One region of the Vibrio sp. Vb0349 genome, then DNA from elsewhere that is predicted to be linked to it. Evidence: predicted binding sites of a transcription regulator. Region 1 holds the regulator's gene; each other region holds the start of a gene.
The links. Region 1 encodes CRP, which controls carbon source genes, mostly activating them, when cyclic AMP is high. Its sites were predicted from a motif close to TGTGANNNNNNTCACA; they were not measured.

Region 1 (3,972 bases):
AAGGCAAAGGTGCAACGGCAGAGCAGGTGAACCAGGCGGTATCTGCAGCGCGTGAAGCGTTTATTGACTGGAAAAAGCGTCCATTTTCAGAGCGTGAGGCAATCGTGTTGGCTTTTGCGGAGAAAGTAAAAGAGAACAGCGAAAAAATCGCCGAAGTGATTGCCAAAGAAACTGGTAAGCCGATTTGGGAAACGCGCACTGAAGCAGCAGCCATGGCAGGTAAAATTGCCATTTCGATTCGCGCTTATCATGACCGTACTGGTGAGGCGAGCCGTGAAGCAGCAGGCAACCAAATCGTATTGCGCCACCGCCCATTGGGCGTGATGGCGGTGTTTGGTCCTTACAACTTCCCAGGCCACCTACCAAATGGTCACATTGTGCCAGCGCTACTGGCTGGTAACACGGTAGTCTTCAAACCGTCTGAGCAAACGCCATGGACGGGTGAATTGGCAATGAAGCTATGGGAAGAAGCCGGTCTACCGAAAGGCGTGATTAACCTTGTTCAAGGCGCGAAAGAAACTGGTATCGCGCTCTCTGACGCAAAAGGCATCGATGGCGTACTGTTTACGGGTAGCGCAAATACGGGGCATGTATTACACCGTCAATTTGCGGGTCAACCGGGCAAGATGCTCGCACTAGAAATGGGTGGTAATAACCCGATGGTGATCTCTGATAAATATGGTGATTTGGATGCCACGGTTTATACCATCATCCAGTCAGCGTTTATCAGTGCTGGGCAGCGTTGTACGTGTGCTCGTCGTTTGTATGTGCCATTGGGTGAAAAAGGCGATGCGCTTATCACCAAGCTCGTTGAAGCGACACGCAATATTCGCGTAGACCAACCATTTGCAGAACCTGCGCCATTTATGGGACCGCAAATTTCGGTCGCGGCAGCCAAGTTTATTCTTGATGCACAAGCTAATCTACAGTCTCTTGGCGGTGAAAGCTTGATTGAAGCGAAAGCAGGAGAGGCGGCGTTTGTTTCTCCTGGCATCATTGATGTAACGAACATTGCTGAGTTACCAGATGAAGAATACTTCGGCCCACTTCTGCAAGTGGTGCGTTACGAAGGGTTAGACAAAGCCGTGGCGCTAGCAAACGATACGCGCTTTGGCTTATCTGCTGGTTTGGTCTCAACCGACGACCAAGAATGGGAATACTTCGTTGACCACATTCGTGCAGGTATCGTGAACCGTAACCGCCAGCTCACTGGTGCAAGCGGTGATGCGCCATTTGGTGGTCCGGGGGCGTCGGGTAACTTGCGCCCAAGCGCTTACTACGCAGCAGATTACTGTGCGTACCCAATGGCATCAATGGAAGGTCAAGAGACTGTCTTGCCTGCAACATTGAGTCCAGGTGTAGCGCTATAAGTTTTAATAATAGAGTCGCAACTATGCATTGCGGCTCACCTTGCCGGCGCATCATTTAGGTATGGGTTGTAGTGATCGTTGGCAGAACACGAAAAGTGAGCAAAGACTCGGAAAAGCGTGTTGACTGACTGGCATTTACCGTCACAGGTTGATGGTTGCTCGTTCATTATTCTGGACAACTTTTGTTGTGAACGAGCAGCCAACTTCCGCTTACCTTTAAACTCTACATCTCGTAACAAGGAGTCGTTATGACGCCCGATGTGTTATTTGAATCGCTATGGCAAGATTACATTCAACGTCTTTGCCCTTCGGCTGCTAAAGTGCATCAGCTGCTTCAAGAAGATGAGCCTCTGATTAATGATCATATAGCTTTACGTACCTTCAATATCGCGCCTCTTGGTATTGAAACTCTAGCTAAGCCATTTGTAGCTATTGGTTACAAGGCGTGTGGTGATTACGTTTTCGAAAGCAAAAAGCTGGTTGCTAAGCACTATGAGCACCCAGATCCGAAGCAACCTAAAGTATTTATTAGTGAGCTAAAAGTTGAAGAGTGCTCGTCTGAGCTACAAGAGATTGTGAAAAATTTGGTGGCACAAGTCGATGCTGACAAGCTGAACGATAGCGCATTCTTACATGGTGGACGCTTGTGGGATTTAAGCTTTGCTGATTACCAAACGTTGGCTAAAGAAAGTGAGTACGCATCTTGGCTTGCGGCGCATGGTTACGGAGCAAACCACTTCACGGTGAGCGTTAACCAGCTCAATGAATATGAAGAAGTGAAGCAGGTAAACGATCATCTGCGTACCGCTGGGTTTACCATTAATGAAAATGGTGGTGAAGTGAAGGGCACTCCTGAGGTGTTGCTAGAGCAGTCATCGACCATGGCAGATAAAGTAGCGGTTCGTTTTAGCGAAGGCACTGAAATTATCCCTGGCGGGTTTTATGAATTTGCTAAGCGCTATCCGATGGAAAATGGTGATTTGTACCCAGGTTTCGTGGCCGCTTCAGCTGACAAAATCTTTGAAAGTACGAATGGCTAAGTTTTAGGGTTAACCTGTTAAGCTTACTCATTAGTGTTCGCTGCACCCTATCTCATTTGGTCATGAGTAAATAAAAAGCCACCAATGTTGCCATTGGTGGCTTTTATAGTTTTGTTCGTGTCACTCTAGTTCGAGATTAACGAGTACCGTAAACCACGATGGTTTTACCGTGAGCAGAGATTAGGTTCTGCTCTTCTAGCATCTTCAAGATACGACCTACTGTCTCACGAGAACAGCCAACAATTTGACCGATTTCTTGACGAGTGATCTTGATTTGCATGCCGTCTGGGTGAGTCATTGCGTCTGGTTGTTTTGCAAGGTTCAGAAGCGTCTGAGCGATACGACCAGTTACGTCTAGGAACGCCAGGTCACCCACTTTTTGGCTAGTTACTTGAAGACGACGAGCCATCTGCGCAGAAAGACGCATTAGGATGTCTGGGTTTACTTGGATAAGCTGACGGAACTTCTTGAAAGAAATTTCAGCAACTTCACAAGGAGATTTAGCACGAACCCAAGCTGTGCGCTCTTGGTCTTCCTCGAATAGACCAAGTTCACCAATAAAGTCTCCTTGGTTTAGGTAAGAAAGGATCATCTCCTTACCTTCTTCGTCTTTGATAAGAACCGCAACAGAACCTTTAACGATGTAGTACAAAGTTTCTGCCTTTTCGCCCGCGTGAATTAGCGTGCTCTTTGAAGGGTACTTATGAATATGACAGTGTGAAAGAAACCACTCTAATGTTGGGTCGGTTTGAGGTTTACCTAGAACCATAATATCTCACTTCCTCTGCAGGGTACGCTTGCGCTATCCATATTTTAGCTAAGCCTGAATTAGGCCTACTAGAATAAGAGCACTTTTTATATGCTGCAAGCTCTCTTGTGTTTCGGTAAGAAATAGTATCCTTTTTCGAAAACGATTTCTTGATTTTAATCGTGCCATGATTGAGATTTTGTAAGCAAAACTGTGCACATGATCACGGTATGAAAAGTAAACATCTTCGCAGGCAGGTTTTTAGCCAATTTTCCCTGTTTCGATGAGCTGTTGTAGGATAGGCCGAACTATGAGCTCCATTGCAAAGCTCATCTTACCGCCGGGTACGACAATCGTGTTGTGGCGTGACATGAATGAGCCATCAATCATGGCCAGCAGATATGGGAAGTCGACATTCTTGATACCGCGTAGGCGAATCACCACAAAACTCTCATCCAAACTAGGGATGCCTTTTGCATTAAGTGGGTTGGAAGTATCAACGGTCGGTACGCGCTGGAAGTTGATGTGAGTACGAGAAAACTGCGGAGTGATATAGTTGAGGTAATCGTCCATGGATCGCACGATTGAGTCCATTACCGCTTCACGCGAATGGCCGCGATCGCGAGTGTCACGTACGAATTTTTGGATCCACTCTAAGTTCACAATCGGCACCATGCCAATTAAGAAATCCACATGTTGAGCAACATTAACATCGCCATCGACCACGCCACCATGTAACCCTTCATAAAACAGCACGTCGCTGTTTTCGGGTAAGTCTTGCCACGGTGTAAACGTGCCTGGCATTTGATTGTAG
Region 2 (3,972 bases), on a different contig from region 1:
ATGCGAACCATGCGGTGGAAACCTTCTTCGATGATAGAAAGCTTCTGTTGCTTCGCGACATCACCCGGCCACATTGCACGTACGTCTTGTAGGAAGCGGTGGTTGATCTCGTAAATGATCTCCATGTGACGTGGTAGCAGGTGCTGGATTAGCGACTCTGGCCATGTCTCTAGTGCTTCTGGAAGTAGCGTGTGGTTGGTGTACGCAAATGTCTTAGAGCTGATTTCCCAAGCCGCTTCCCAAGCTAAACCTTTTTCATCCATCAGGATGCGCATTAGTTCAGGAATCGCAATCGTTGGGTGCGTATCGTTAAGCTGGATAGTCTCTTGCTTAGGTAGATCCGCTAGCGAGTAGCCCGCAGCTTCGTGGCGACGTAGGATGTCACGTACAGACGCTGCTGAGTGGAAGTACTGCTGCATTAGACGCAGTGTTTTACCTTTCTCGTGGTTGTCGTTCGGGTAAAGCACTTTAGTGATGTTACCTGCGTCGATCAGTGCGTGCTGAGCTTCGAAGTAATCACCATTGTTAAAGCTTGCTAGTGAGAATGGTGCAATCGCCTGACATTCCCAAAGACGTAGCGGGTAAACCGTGTCTGATTCGTAACCCACAATTGGAAGATCCCAAGGCATTGCTCTTACTGTCATGCCTGGTACCCATTTGCGAACTTCTTTACCGTTCTCGTTAATCACTTCAACGTGACCGTAGAAACCGATCTCTTGCGCAAGTTCTGGACGCGCAATTTCCCAAGGGTAGCCTTCTACACCGCGCCAAGCGTCAGGTGCTTCTTGCTGGCGACCATCTTTGAATGACTGTTTAAATAGACCGTATTCGTAATGTAAACCATAGCCGACAGTTGGGAATTCTTGTGCCGCACATGAATCCATGAAACACGCAGCAAGACGACCAAGGCCACCGTTACCCAATGATGGGTCGCGCTCTTCTTCTAGCAGATCAGTTAGGTTGTAACCCAGTTCAGCCATTGCTTCTGTTACTTGTTCGTACAGACCCATGCTGATTAGGTTGTTACCAGTCAAACGACCGATAAGGAATTCTAGCGAAAGGTAGTTAACGCTCTTCGCACTTTTAATGCGTGGGTCTTCTTCTGTCGCAAGCAAATCTAGAGTAGTAAATTCAGCCAGAGCATGCCCCATTGCTAGGTACCATGCGCGGCTGTCTGCGTTTTCAATCGTATGAGCGTAAGTTACAGATAGGTGTTTCTTTACGCTTTCTTGGAACGACTTCTTGTCAAATTGTTTTTGTTGAGTAGGTTTCATTACGAAATTCTCACGTCTTTTGGTAATTCATCTGCCATACATCGTGCATTTACCTCTGTGAATAAACATCCTCCTAATTCTCATCCTTTGAAGGAGGAGGGCTGAGGGCGTAGAGGGGGTACCATTGCTAGGTTAGTGATCCAAATCTCAACAAAGTGAACTTTGCTCCAGTTCTTAGTGATTTTGATCACAATGGAATGTGCGAAAGGTTAAAACCCGTTCATGACGCTTTTTATAGTCCACTCATCTGATGATGTGAAAATTGTAATATCGGTCACATTAACTCGGTCAGCGTAGAAGAAATTTTCGTAATCTATGTGCAACGCGATCTTAACGCCAACGAAACAAATGATATTTAAGTGACGACAATCACAAATAAAGGGCGTAGTTGATGGTAAATCCATCAACCCTTGAGAATTAGGAAGTGGATCAAAGTAACGAACATTTCTGATGTCGTAACATCCCACTCAGCTCACAGGATTGTACGCTTTTTATACAAACTAGAATTAGGCGATGTGAGTTATTTCTAGTTTTCGCTAGCTTTTATATCTAAGTGACCGTATGGAATGGTTTTTCAGACGGACGCAAGCCCCAACAGTAGCGACATTATCCGGCATTCAAACAGTGTTTTTGATGCTGATGACATCATTCAGTAAGACGGCTTTCAAGGGGGCTTTACTAGAATGATCACGTTGCTGTCATTTGGGTATACACAAATAAGGACATAACTACTAATGTGGATTCCATCTAAGCTTACTCGACCAGGACGCCTGCACAATGCCATCGTGCGCCCACGAGTGTTGGACTTACTACAGCAAGCGCCTTACTACAAATTGGTTTTATTCCGATCCCCAGCAGGTTACGGAAAAACAACAATGGCAGCGCAGTGGCTATCCGATAAGCCAAACGTCGGTTGGTACAGCATTGATGACAGCGATAACGACGGCTTTCGCTTTGTAAACTATCTGCTTCAAGCATTAAACAAAGCCACCAACTTCAGTTGCGCTAACGCACAAAAACTGGCGGAAAAACGTCAGATCTCGTCTTTACGCTCCCTATTTAGCGAAGTATTCGCTGAAATGGCTGACTTTCATCAAGAGTGCTACGTGGTGCTTGATGACTACCATTTAATCACGAATGATGAAATCCATGAATCCATGCGTTTCTTCTTAAAGCACATGCCAGACAACCTCACCGTTGTGGTAACCAGTCGTGCAGCGCCGCCTCTGGGCACTGCAAACTTACGTGTTCGTGATTTAATGATCGAAATCGGCAACGAGATGTTGGCGTTTGATACCGAAGAAACCACTCGCTTCTTTAACCAGCGTATCGCCGATGGTATTGATGAAGACATGGCGAACAGCCTAAGAACCTATGTTGAAGGTTGGCCATCGGCGATGCAGTTGATCGCATTACAAGCCCAACATCAAAACCGCACATTGGCACAAACTGTAGAGTCGGTATCGCAGTTCAATCACGCGCACTTGTGGGATTACTTGGTCGAAGAAGTGTTTGACTTACTCGATCACGAAACTCGTCACTTTTTAATGCAAGTATCCGTGCTTGACCACTTCAATGATGAGCTAGTGTTTGCCCTTACCCAACGCGAAGATGCACTGGGAATGATTGAATCGCTTAACCGTTACGGCTTATTCATTTATCCGCTCGAAGGGGAACAGAACTGGTTCCGGTTCCATAACTTATTTGGCGAGTTTTTATCTCATGAGCGCCAAGCTCGTATTCCTCAGCAAGAAAAAGATCTCCACCGCAATGCTGCTATCGCTTGGTTACAACAAAAAGCACCACACCAAGCGATTCATCATGCACAAAAATCGAATGATAAGGACTTAGTGGTAGAGATCCTAAACGAATTCGGCTGGAAGATGTTTAACCAAGGCGAACTCAGCACACTGGAAAGCTCAATTAACAAGTTGGACGATGATCTGTTGTTCAGCCACCCAAAACTTACGATGCTCCGAGCATGGTTGGCTCAAAGTCAGCATCGTTATAACCAAGTGGGCCACCTGCTTGAAGAAGCGGAAGAGGAACACAAAAAGCGTAACATTGCGTTAGATATTCATTATCAAGGTCAAGCAAACGCGTTGCTTGCTCAAGTGGCTATCAACAGTAACCAGCCAGAAAAAGCTCTCGAATTAGCGGAGTTAGCGCTTAGCCAACTTGATAACACAATTTACCGTAGCCGAATTGTGGCGACTTCGGTTGTTGGTGAAGTTAACCACGTGCTAGGTAAACTAGACCGTGCTTTGCCAATGATGCAACAAACTGAAAAGCTAGCTCGTCAGTATCAGGTATACCACCAAGCGTTATGGGCAATATTGCAGCAAAGCGAGATTTTAATTGCACAAGGTTACGTGCAAGCTGCCTTTGAACTACAAGATTCCGCATTTCGTCTGATTGAAGATCAGCAGCTTCAGCATGTTCCTCTTCATGAATTTTTGCTGCGTATTCGCGCGCAAGTACTTTGGTGCTGGAACCGACTTGATGAAGCGGAAGAATGCGCGTACAAAGGTCTGCAAATTCTCGAAAACCATTCACCAAGCAAGCACTTACATAGCTATTCGATGTTGGCGCGTATTGCGATTGGACGCGGTGAATTAGACAAAGCCGGTAAATTCATTGAGCACATCCAACACTTGATGAAACAGTCGACTTATCACGTAGATTGGACTGCAAACGC
Region 3 (3,972 bases), on a different contig from region 1:
CTGTGGAGTACAAGCATCAACTTGAGCCGATTAAAGACGGTGAAGACCCGATACATTTTGGCTCTCTAGACTTAGTAAAAGAAGAACTATTGAGGCTAGGGGTCGATAAAGCGTATTTAAGGCTGCGCAATGCGTATGACGAATGTGGCACTGAAGAGGCAGCCTCATACTGCGATATTGAGTTATCGCTCGTGACGCACTAAATAGCTGATATGGTTTTATTCTGGTTGAGTGTTAATGTAGTGCTTGAGTAAGATCTGTTCAGTAAACTGTGTTCTAAGGTAAAAGCCTCGGGGCAGAGTTTTCATCGGCTTACCATTTGAGTTATATGCTTCGGTGAGCGCTTTTGCATTTGCGGCTTTAGGGCGAAGATGCAGCGCTTCTCCGTGTCTGGCGGAAATTTGATCAAATCTTCCCAAGACGATCATCTCCATTAACTCTTCCCAGTCATTTCGCAAAATCCGTTCTTCTTCTTCATCTGGTGACCAAATGAGTGGACTGCCCACACGTCTTTCAGCGAGTGGGATTTCTCGTTCTCCTTCTACGGGTACCCAAAGCACACGAGATAGCTTGTTTCGAACATGACTTGTTTCCCATGTAAGACCATGAACACCAGTGAGGGGGGCCACAGAAACAAAGGTTGTTTCTAAAGGTTTGCCAGAGTAACTGATCGGAATACTTTTCAACTCGATCCCTAGTTTTGCGAAATCTTGTTGAGGTTTACTGCCAGCTGGAGCGCCCAAGTGCCATTCGAGTAATTGACCCACCCAACCTTTATCACGTTTTAAGTTTTCAGGAACAATCATATTCGCCTCGGCGGCCAACTCAGCAAAACTGAGTCCTGCCATATCATGCGCTCGTTCCAATAGCTCTGCTTCTGTTTGTGGTTCTGGTTTCATAGTTACAAGGTGGTATTACAAAAAATATAGTTTATCAAACTCCGACCAAATCTACTGTTTAAGATTTCACCGAGGCGGTGTAAGAACGATCAATTCATAACTTATCCACAGGTGGAGGAGATATAGATAAGATCTTGACGGGGTCTGTATGAATAAACAGGGGTTAAAATGCATTTTTGGGGTTGATTTTGTTGTAATCATCTAAACGAATAGCAGGTGAGTGTGGATAAATAGCCTATTGGTGGATCTTTGACCGATCTGAGTTTGGTGAAAAGATCATCAAGAAACTGAAGATCTAATTATCGTTATTTTTAAAAATAAATACTTTTTTATCAATGTTTTATGTTTATTTTTTTGTTTCTTCATTTGTTTTTTATTTGATGGGATTGAACTGAATTACTCATTTGAATTGAATTCTTCACAAAGTTATTCACAGAAAAGGTGAATAAATGTGGGCAATGTCTCACTCTTGTGTTGATAAGGTATGGTTTGATTAAAAGATATCCAAAAATGCTGAAAAGGTAATAAATCTTGCTCATATCACATCAGTAAGTTTGCTAGTAATGGGGATATGTGGAAAAATCACGGTAATAAAAAATTTATTCATAGAGGTTAGCCAGTGATAGATGGCGATGGTTACCGACTTAATGTTGGTATTGTGATATGTAATAACCATGGTCAGGTCTTCTGGGCTAAACGATACGGGCAACACTCATGGCAATTTCCACAAGGTGGGATTGACGAAGGTGAAACCCCTGAACAAGCCATGTTCAGGGAGTTATACGAAGAAGTCGGTTTAACGAAAAAAGACGTTAAGATCATTGCAACAAGTCGTCATTGGTTAAGATATAAGCTACCAAAGCGATTGGTGCGTTGGGACTCCAAGCCTGTTTGTATCGGCCAAAAACAGAAATGGTTTCTGCTGAGATTAGAATGCGATGAATCTCGCATTAATATGCAACGCGGAAAATCCCCTGAATTTGATGGTTGGCGCTGGGTAAGTTACTGGTATCCAGTTAGGCAAGTTGTTTCTTTCAAGCGAGATGTTTATCGACGAGCGATGAAAGAATTTGCATCCTTAGCCATGCCTTTTCGAGAGAGAAAAGCGAAAGGGAAAAGAAAAAAGCAACGTAGAGGATAATCATGCTCAGTCAGCTAAGGGAAATAGTTGAGAAAGTCTCCAGGGTCGATGATGTGCATCTGGCACTCGATATATTGGTGAAAGAGACTTGTGCTGCCCTTAGTACTGAGTGCTGTACTATCTATCTTGCTAATGAAGAAATGCAGCGCCTTGAGTTAATGGCAACTCAAGGCCTTATTTTTGAAGGTGATAGTATTCATATCAACTTCAATGAAGGCTTGGTTGGGTTGGTAAAACGAAGCGCTGAACCCCTTAACCTTGCCGAAGCCTCAAAACACCCCGAGTTCAAATTCTTTCCTCAACTCGGCGAACAGATTTACCACTCTTTTTTAGCTACTCCAATCATTCATCGTAAACAAGTTTTAGGTGTGTTGGTGATCCAACAAAAAACGCCGCGCTTGTTTAGTGAAATGGAAGAATCGTTTCTTGTTACCTTATCCGCTCAGTTAGCGGTGCTCATTGCACATGCGCAGAATCTTGGGCATTGGCAGTTAGCATCTAAACCCACGGTATTAAAAGGTTTGCCTGCGTCTACTGGTGTCGCGATTGGAGAGTTTTGGTTCGACAATACCCAGCCGAGTTTATCGGATGTTTTCCCTTCGTCCACGTTAGATAAGGAACGCGAGCACGAGACATTACTGGTGGCCATAGAGCGAGCGTTAAATGACTTTCGCCGTATGCGGAAAAAGCTGGACAGTGAAATCAACAAAGATGCGCTGGCGATCTTCGATCTGTTTACTCACTTACTGAATGATCCGATGCTTCGCGGTGATTTGAAGAAGCAGATTGAAAAAGGAGATAGGGCAGACTGGGCGTTACGCCAAGTTGTAGAGTCATACTCGAATCGATTTGCAAGAATGTCGGATGTATACATGCGTGAAAGAGCGCAAGATATCCGAGAGTTAGGGCAAAGGCTGCTCTATTTTCTGCACAACAGTGAGCAAGAAAATTCTGCAATTGATCGTCCCATTATTTTGGTGGCGAACGAACTCACTGCCACCTTGCTCGCTTCTGTACCCAAAGAGTTTTTGTTAGCCGTCGTATCATTAGAGGGAGGCGCAAACTCTCACGCTGCCATTTTATCTCGAGCTCTTGGGGTCCCTGCAGTCATGGGCGCCAACATTAATCCGGATGTGGTGAATGGCAAACTCGGGATAGTCGACGGCTATACGGGTGAGATCTTCTTAGAGCCAAACCGCCAGTTGTTGCGAGAGTATCGCAGCTTAGTAAGCGAAGAGTCTGAACTGTTTGCCATGGTAAACAAGGACCTCGCACTCCCTGCGGTTACGCAAGATAATCACCATATCGAAATTATGCTGAATGCGGGACTCAGTGCAGACAGTAATATTGCCATCAACACAGGTGTTGATGGTGTTGGGTTGTACCGAACTGAGATTGCATTTTTACTTCAGCATCACTTTCCTTCGGAAGATGAGCAGTATCATCAATACCAAGCAATACTTAACAGCTATCCGAATCAACGAGTAGTGATGCGTACTTTGGATATTGGTGGTGACAAACCTTTGCCGTATTTGCCCATCGAAGAAGATAATCCGTTTCTAGGCTGGCGTGGCATTCGTTTTACATTGGATCATCCAGACATTTTCTTGATCCAGCTGCGTGCAATGTTAAGAGCGAGTGCAGAAAGCGGAAACTTAAGTATCTTATTGCCAATGGTGTCTGGGGTAAAAGAGCTAGACGATGCCATTAGCTTGATTAATCAAGCTCACAGCGAAGCCGTTTTGCTTGATGATAGAATTCAATTCCCACAAATTGGGGTCATGATTGAAGTACCATCGATGGTGTATCTGTTGCCAACGATTGCTCACCGTGTTGATTTTGTTTCTGTCGGGACAAACGATTTAACTCAGTATTTATTAGCGGTAGATAGGAACAATTCGCGCGTAGCGGATGTCTATGAATCTATGCATC
Region 4 (3,972 bases), on a different contig from region 1:
TGGGTCTTCACCACCTTCACCAGAGTTCGATTTCGCGCCAAGACGGTTCATCGCAACAGCCAGTGTGGAGTGTGCTTCGTAAGAAATAGAACCGAATGACATTGCACCTGTCGCGAAGCGTTTCACGATGCTTTCAATTGGCTCGACGTCGTCGATAGAGATAGAACCAGCGGGGTTCTTAATGAACTCAAGTTGGCTACGCAGGGTTACCGCGTTGTCACCTTGCTTATCTACAGCAGTCGCGTATTGCTTGAACTGATCGTAGTTCTTGTTGCGCGTAGACTCTTGCAGTAGAGAAATGGTTTCTGGGTTGAATAGGTGCTTCTCACCACGCTGTTTCCATTGGTAAACACCACCAACATCCAGCATTTGAATTGGGATTTCGCGTTGTGGGTAACCGATGCGGTGACGGATAAGTACTTCTTTGGCGATATCATCAAGGGTTAGACCTTGGATACGAGAAACCGTCCCTGTGAAGTATTTGTCGACCACGGATTTGTGGATACCCAATGCTTCGAAGATTTGCGCACCATGGTACGACTGTAGCGTAGAGATGCCCATCTTCGAGAAGATCTTCAGAAGACCGCCATTGATCGCTTTACGGTAGTTGTTGAACAGATCGCGAGGGTTCGCTTCTGGATCCAACTTCTTCGTACGTTGAAGTTCAATGATGGTTTCAATCACTAGGTAAGGGTTAACCGCATTCGCACCGTAACCAAGTAGCGTTGCAAAGTGGTGCGTTTCACGCGCGTCACCAGTTTCAACCACGATGTCACACTTCGCACGTAGACCTTTACGGATCAAGTGGTGGTGTACTGCGCCAACTGCCAGCATTGCTGGGATCGCCGCGTGGTTTGAATTCACTGCGCGGTCAGTGAGTAGGATGATTGAATAACCATCGATAACCGCGTCTTCTGCGTATTGGCAGATACGTTTTAATGCACGCTCAAGTTTGCCTTGATCTTCACTAGCTTGGAATACGATATCCAACGTTTTCGCTTGTAGGTGCTCGTTATCGATCGCACGCAATTTTTCAAGCTCAGAGTTGGCTAGAACAGGCGATTCCAATTCTACTTTCTGACAGTGAAGTGGTGTTTCAGTCAGAAGGTTTTGGTCTTTACCCAAGTAAGTGTTCAGCGACATAACCATGCGCTCACGGATCGGGTCGATCGGTGGGTTAGTTACCTGTGCAAACAGCTGCTTGAAGTAGTTTGAAAGGTGCTGAGATTGATGAGAGAGAACCGCAAGAGGCCAGTCGGCACCCATTGCTGATAATGGTTCTTTCGCGTCATTCGCCATTGGAACGATGATTTCGTTCACTTCTTCAGTGCTTACGCCAAACGCTTGTTGGCGGTGTAGAAGGTGTTCTGGCTTAGGTTGGCTGAACTGGTTGCTCGCATCTGGCAGCTTCTTCAAGCTCAGTAGGTTTTCTTCTACCCACTTCTCGTAAGGCTGTGCCGTTGCGATGGTGTCTTTCACTTCTTCATCAGAGATGATTCGACCTTGTTCTAGGTCTGCAACGAAGATACGACCTGGCTGTAGGCGACCACGGAACTCAACGTTTTCTGGTTCTATATCCACAACACCAGATTCAGATGCCATCACTAGGAAGTTATCTTTGGTCACTGTGTAGCGAGAAGGGCGCAAACCGTTACGGTCTAGTGTCGCACCAACTTGAACACCATCAGTAAAACATACGGAAGCCGGGCCATCCCATGGTTCCATGATGTTCGCATGGTACTGATAGAACGCGCGACGCTTAGGATCCATGTTTTTGTTTTCTTGCCATGCTTCCGGGATCATCATCATTAATGCGTGTGGCAGGCTGCGACCAGAAAGAACTAGGAGCTCAAGTGCCATGTCAAAGTTAGATGAATCCGAGCTGCCTTCCTGACAGATTGGAAGAAGCATGTCGATTTCAGCCTGAGTGAACAGGTCTGATTCTAGAATTGCTTCACGGGCTTTCATCCAGTTCAAGTTACCGCGAACTGTATTGATTTCACCGTTGTGGGCAATGTAACGGAAAGGTTGTGCAAGACGCCATTTCGGGAAGGTGTTGGTAGAGAAACGAGAGTGTACCAGTGCTAGTGCAGTCACCATGGTCGGGTTTTGCAGATCAAGGAAGTACTGAGGTACTTGCTCGGTCGTTAACTGACCTTTGTATACCAATGTCTTGTAAGACATGGAGTTAATGTAGAAGTCGTCACCAATGTTCGAAACGCTTTCTAGGCAAACACGTACAGTGTAGTTACGAAGAACGTACAGTTTGCGTTCTAGTTCTTCAGGTGTGATGCCAGGGCCACCAGAGATAAACACATGCTCAAACTGAGGCTCTGTGCTTAGTGGGTCTGCACCGATCATTGAGTTATCGGTTGGTAAAACGCGGTAGCCGATAACTTCAAGATCTAGACGCTGTGCATTACGTTCTAGAATGTCACGGCATTGCTCGCGTTTGTATTCGTCTTTCGGGAAAAGAACGACACCAACACCATACTTTTCAAACGAAGGCAGTTTAATGCCTTGCTTAACGGCTTCTTCTAATAGGAATTCATGAGGTTTTTGTAGCAAGATACCCGCACCGTCACCGCTGCATGGGTCACAACCTTGACCACCACGGTGTTCCATGCGAGCCAGCATATCCAATGCTTGAGTCACTACTTCATGAGATTTACGGTTTTTAAGGTGAGCAACAAAACCGATACCGCAAGCGTCATGCTCCAGTTCCGGAGTGTACAGACCCTGTGGATTTTGCTCTCTATCTACCATAGATACATCCTTCCAGTTCAATGTCGACGCAAAAGTACCGGGCAGCAAATACTACCTAGACTATTGATTACGTCTTGTCCTTTATATTTATTATCGCCACCGATCTAGGTTGACCGGTCTTGATTCCTTTCCGTATCTCGCAGGAAAAGTTTTGCGAGAAAAACAATCCTTGGTGGTATCCCTTTATTTATTATCACTATCTAGTGATTTATATAGGTAGGAGTGGGATAACACCGACAAATCCCGCAGTGTGCTTTGTAATAAAAGTCACAAAAATAACGGGGTTGTGTAAGTATCCTACAATTTTGTCACTTCAGAATGCAATGAAAAAGTCGGCGTTGTGACCCAATTTTTTCGTTTAGTTATGCATTTTTAGTTTAACATTTACGCAACATGAACGATTTTTGTCTTTAATTATGCAAGTTTATTGATTTTGACCCGCATGATGGGTGTTTGAATTGATTAATATTGTGTGTTTTTTCTTGCAGGGATGTAATTTATTTACACAGATCGTAGTGAGATTGATTACGATTTATTGTTGGTGAGAATTTATGCAGTTACATGAGTTGGTCAATACAATCGGCCAAGATCTTCAGCGTCGATACGGTGAAAAGGTTCATAAGTTAACATTGCACGGTGGATTTAGTTGCCCTAACCGCGATGGCACGATTGGGCGGGGAGGATGTACATTTTGCAATGTGGCTTCGTTTGCAGATGAAGAAGTCCAGATAAAAAGCATTCACGAACAGTTAAAAGATCGCGCAGGTGAAATTCACAGAGCGAAGAAGTATCTCGCTTATTTTCAGGCCTACACCAGTACCTATGCCGAAGTACAAGTTCTCAAAAACATGTATGAGGAAGCACTAAAGGCTGCAGACATGGTTGGTCTTTGTGTGGGGACGCGTCCTGATTGCGTCCCTGATGCGGTATTGGATTTACTGTCGGGCTATGTACAGCAAGGTTATGAAATTTGGCTAGAACTAGGCCTTCAAACCGCCAACAATGACACCCTAAAACGTATCAATCGTGGTCATGACTTTGAGTGTTATGCCGAAATCACTAAGCGTGCGCGAACACTCGGAATCAAGGTTTGTACTCACTTAATTGTGGGTTTACCCAAAGAAACCCGCGCCGAAAATATTGAAACGCTGCAAAAAGTGTTGGCCGTGGGAACGGATGGTATCAAGTTACATGGCTTGCATATTG

Region 2: the regulator CRP is predicted to act here: its motif matches at 1,538-1,553, upstream of R7Q47_RS01170 (glycogen/starch/alpha-glucan phosphorylase).
Region 3: the regulator CRP is predicted to act here: its motif matches at 1,350-1,365, upstream of rppH (RNA pyrophosphohydrolase).
Region 4: the regulator CRP is predicted to act here: its motif matches at 3,023-3,038, upstream of gltB (glutamate synthase large subunit).

What each region holds. Positions count from the first base shown of each region.
Region 1 is NZ_JAWOTS010000027.1:16,352-20,323, reverse strand. It holds gene astD (succinylglutamate-semialdehyde dehydrogenase) at 1-1,370, shown strand, start outside; gene R7Q47_RS20005 (DUF1338 domain-containing protein) at 1,619-2,410, shown strand; gene crp (cAMP-activated global transcriptional regulator CRP) at 2,547-3,179, opposite strand; gene R7Q47_RS19995 (phosphoribulokinase) at 3,420-3,972, opposite strand, start outside.
Region 2 is NZ_JAWOTS010000001.1:258,605-262,576, reverse strand. It holds gene R7Q47_RS01170 (glycogen/starch/alpha-glucan phosphorylase) at 1-1,274, opposite strand, end outside; gene malT (HTH-type transcriptional regulator MalT) at 2,009-3,972, shown strand, end outside.
Region 3 is NZ_JAWOTS010000048.1:7,579-11,550, reverse strand. It holds gene R7Q47_RS22475 (DUF6482 family protein) at 1-203, shown strand, start outside; gene mutH (DNA mismatch repair endonuclease MutH) at 219-899, opposite strand; gene rppH (RNA pyrophosphohydrolase) at 1,519-2,040, shown strand; gene ptsP (phosphoenolpyruvate--protein phosphotransferase) at 2,043-3,972, shown strand, end outside.
Region 4 is NZ_JAWOTS010000020.1:48,969-52,940, forward strand. It holds gene gltB (glutamate synthase large subunit) at 1-2,766, opposite strand, end outside; gene R7Q47_RS18110 (TIGR01212 family radical SAM protein) at 3,318-3,972, shown strand, end outside.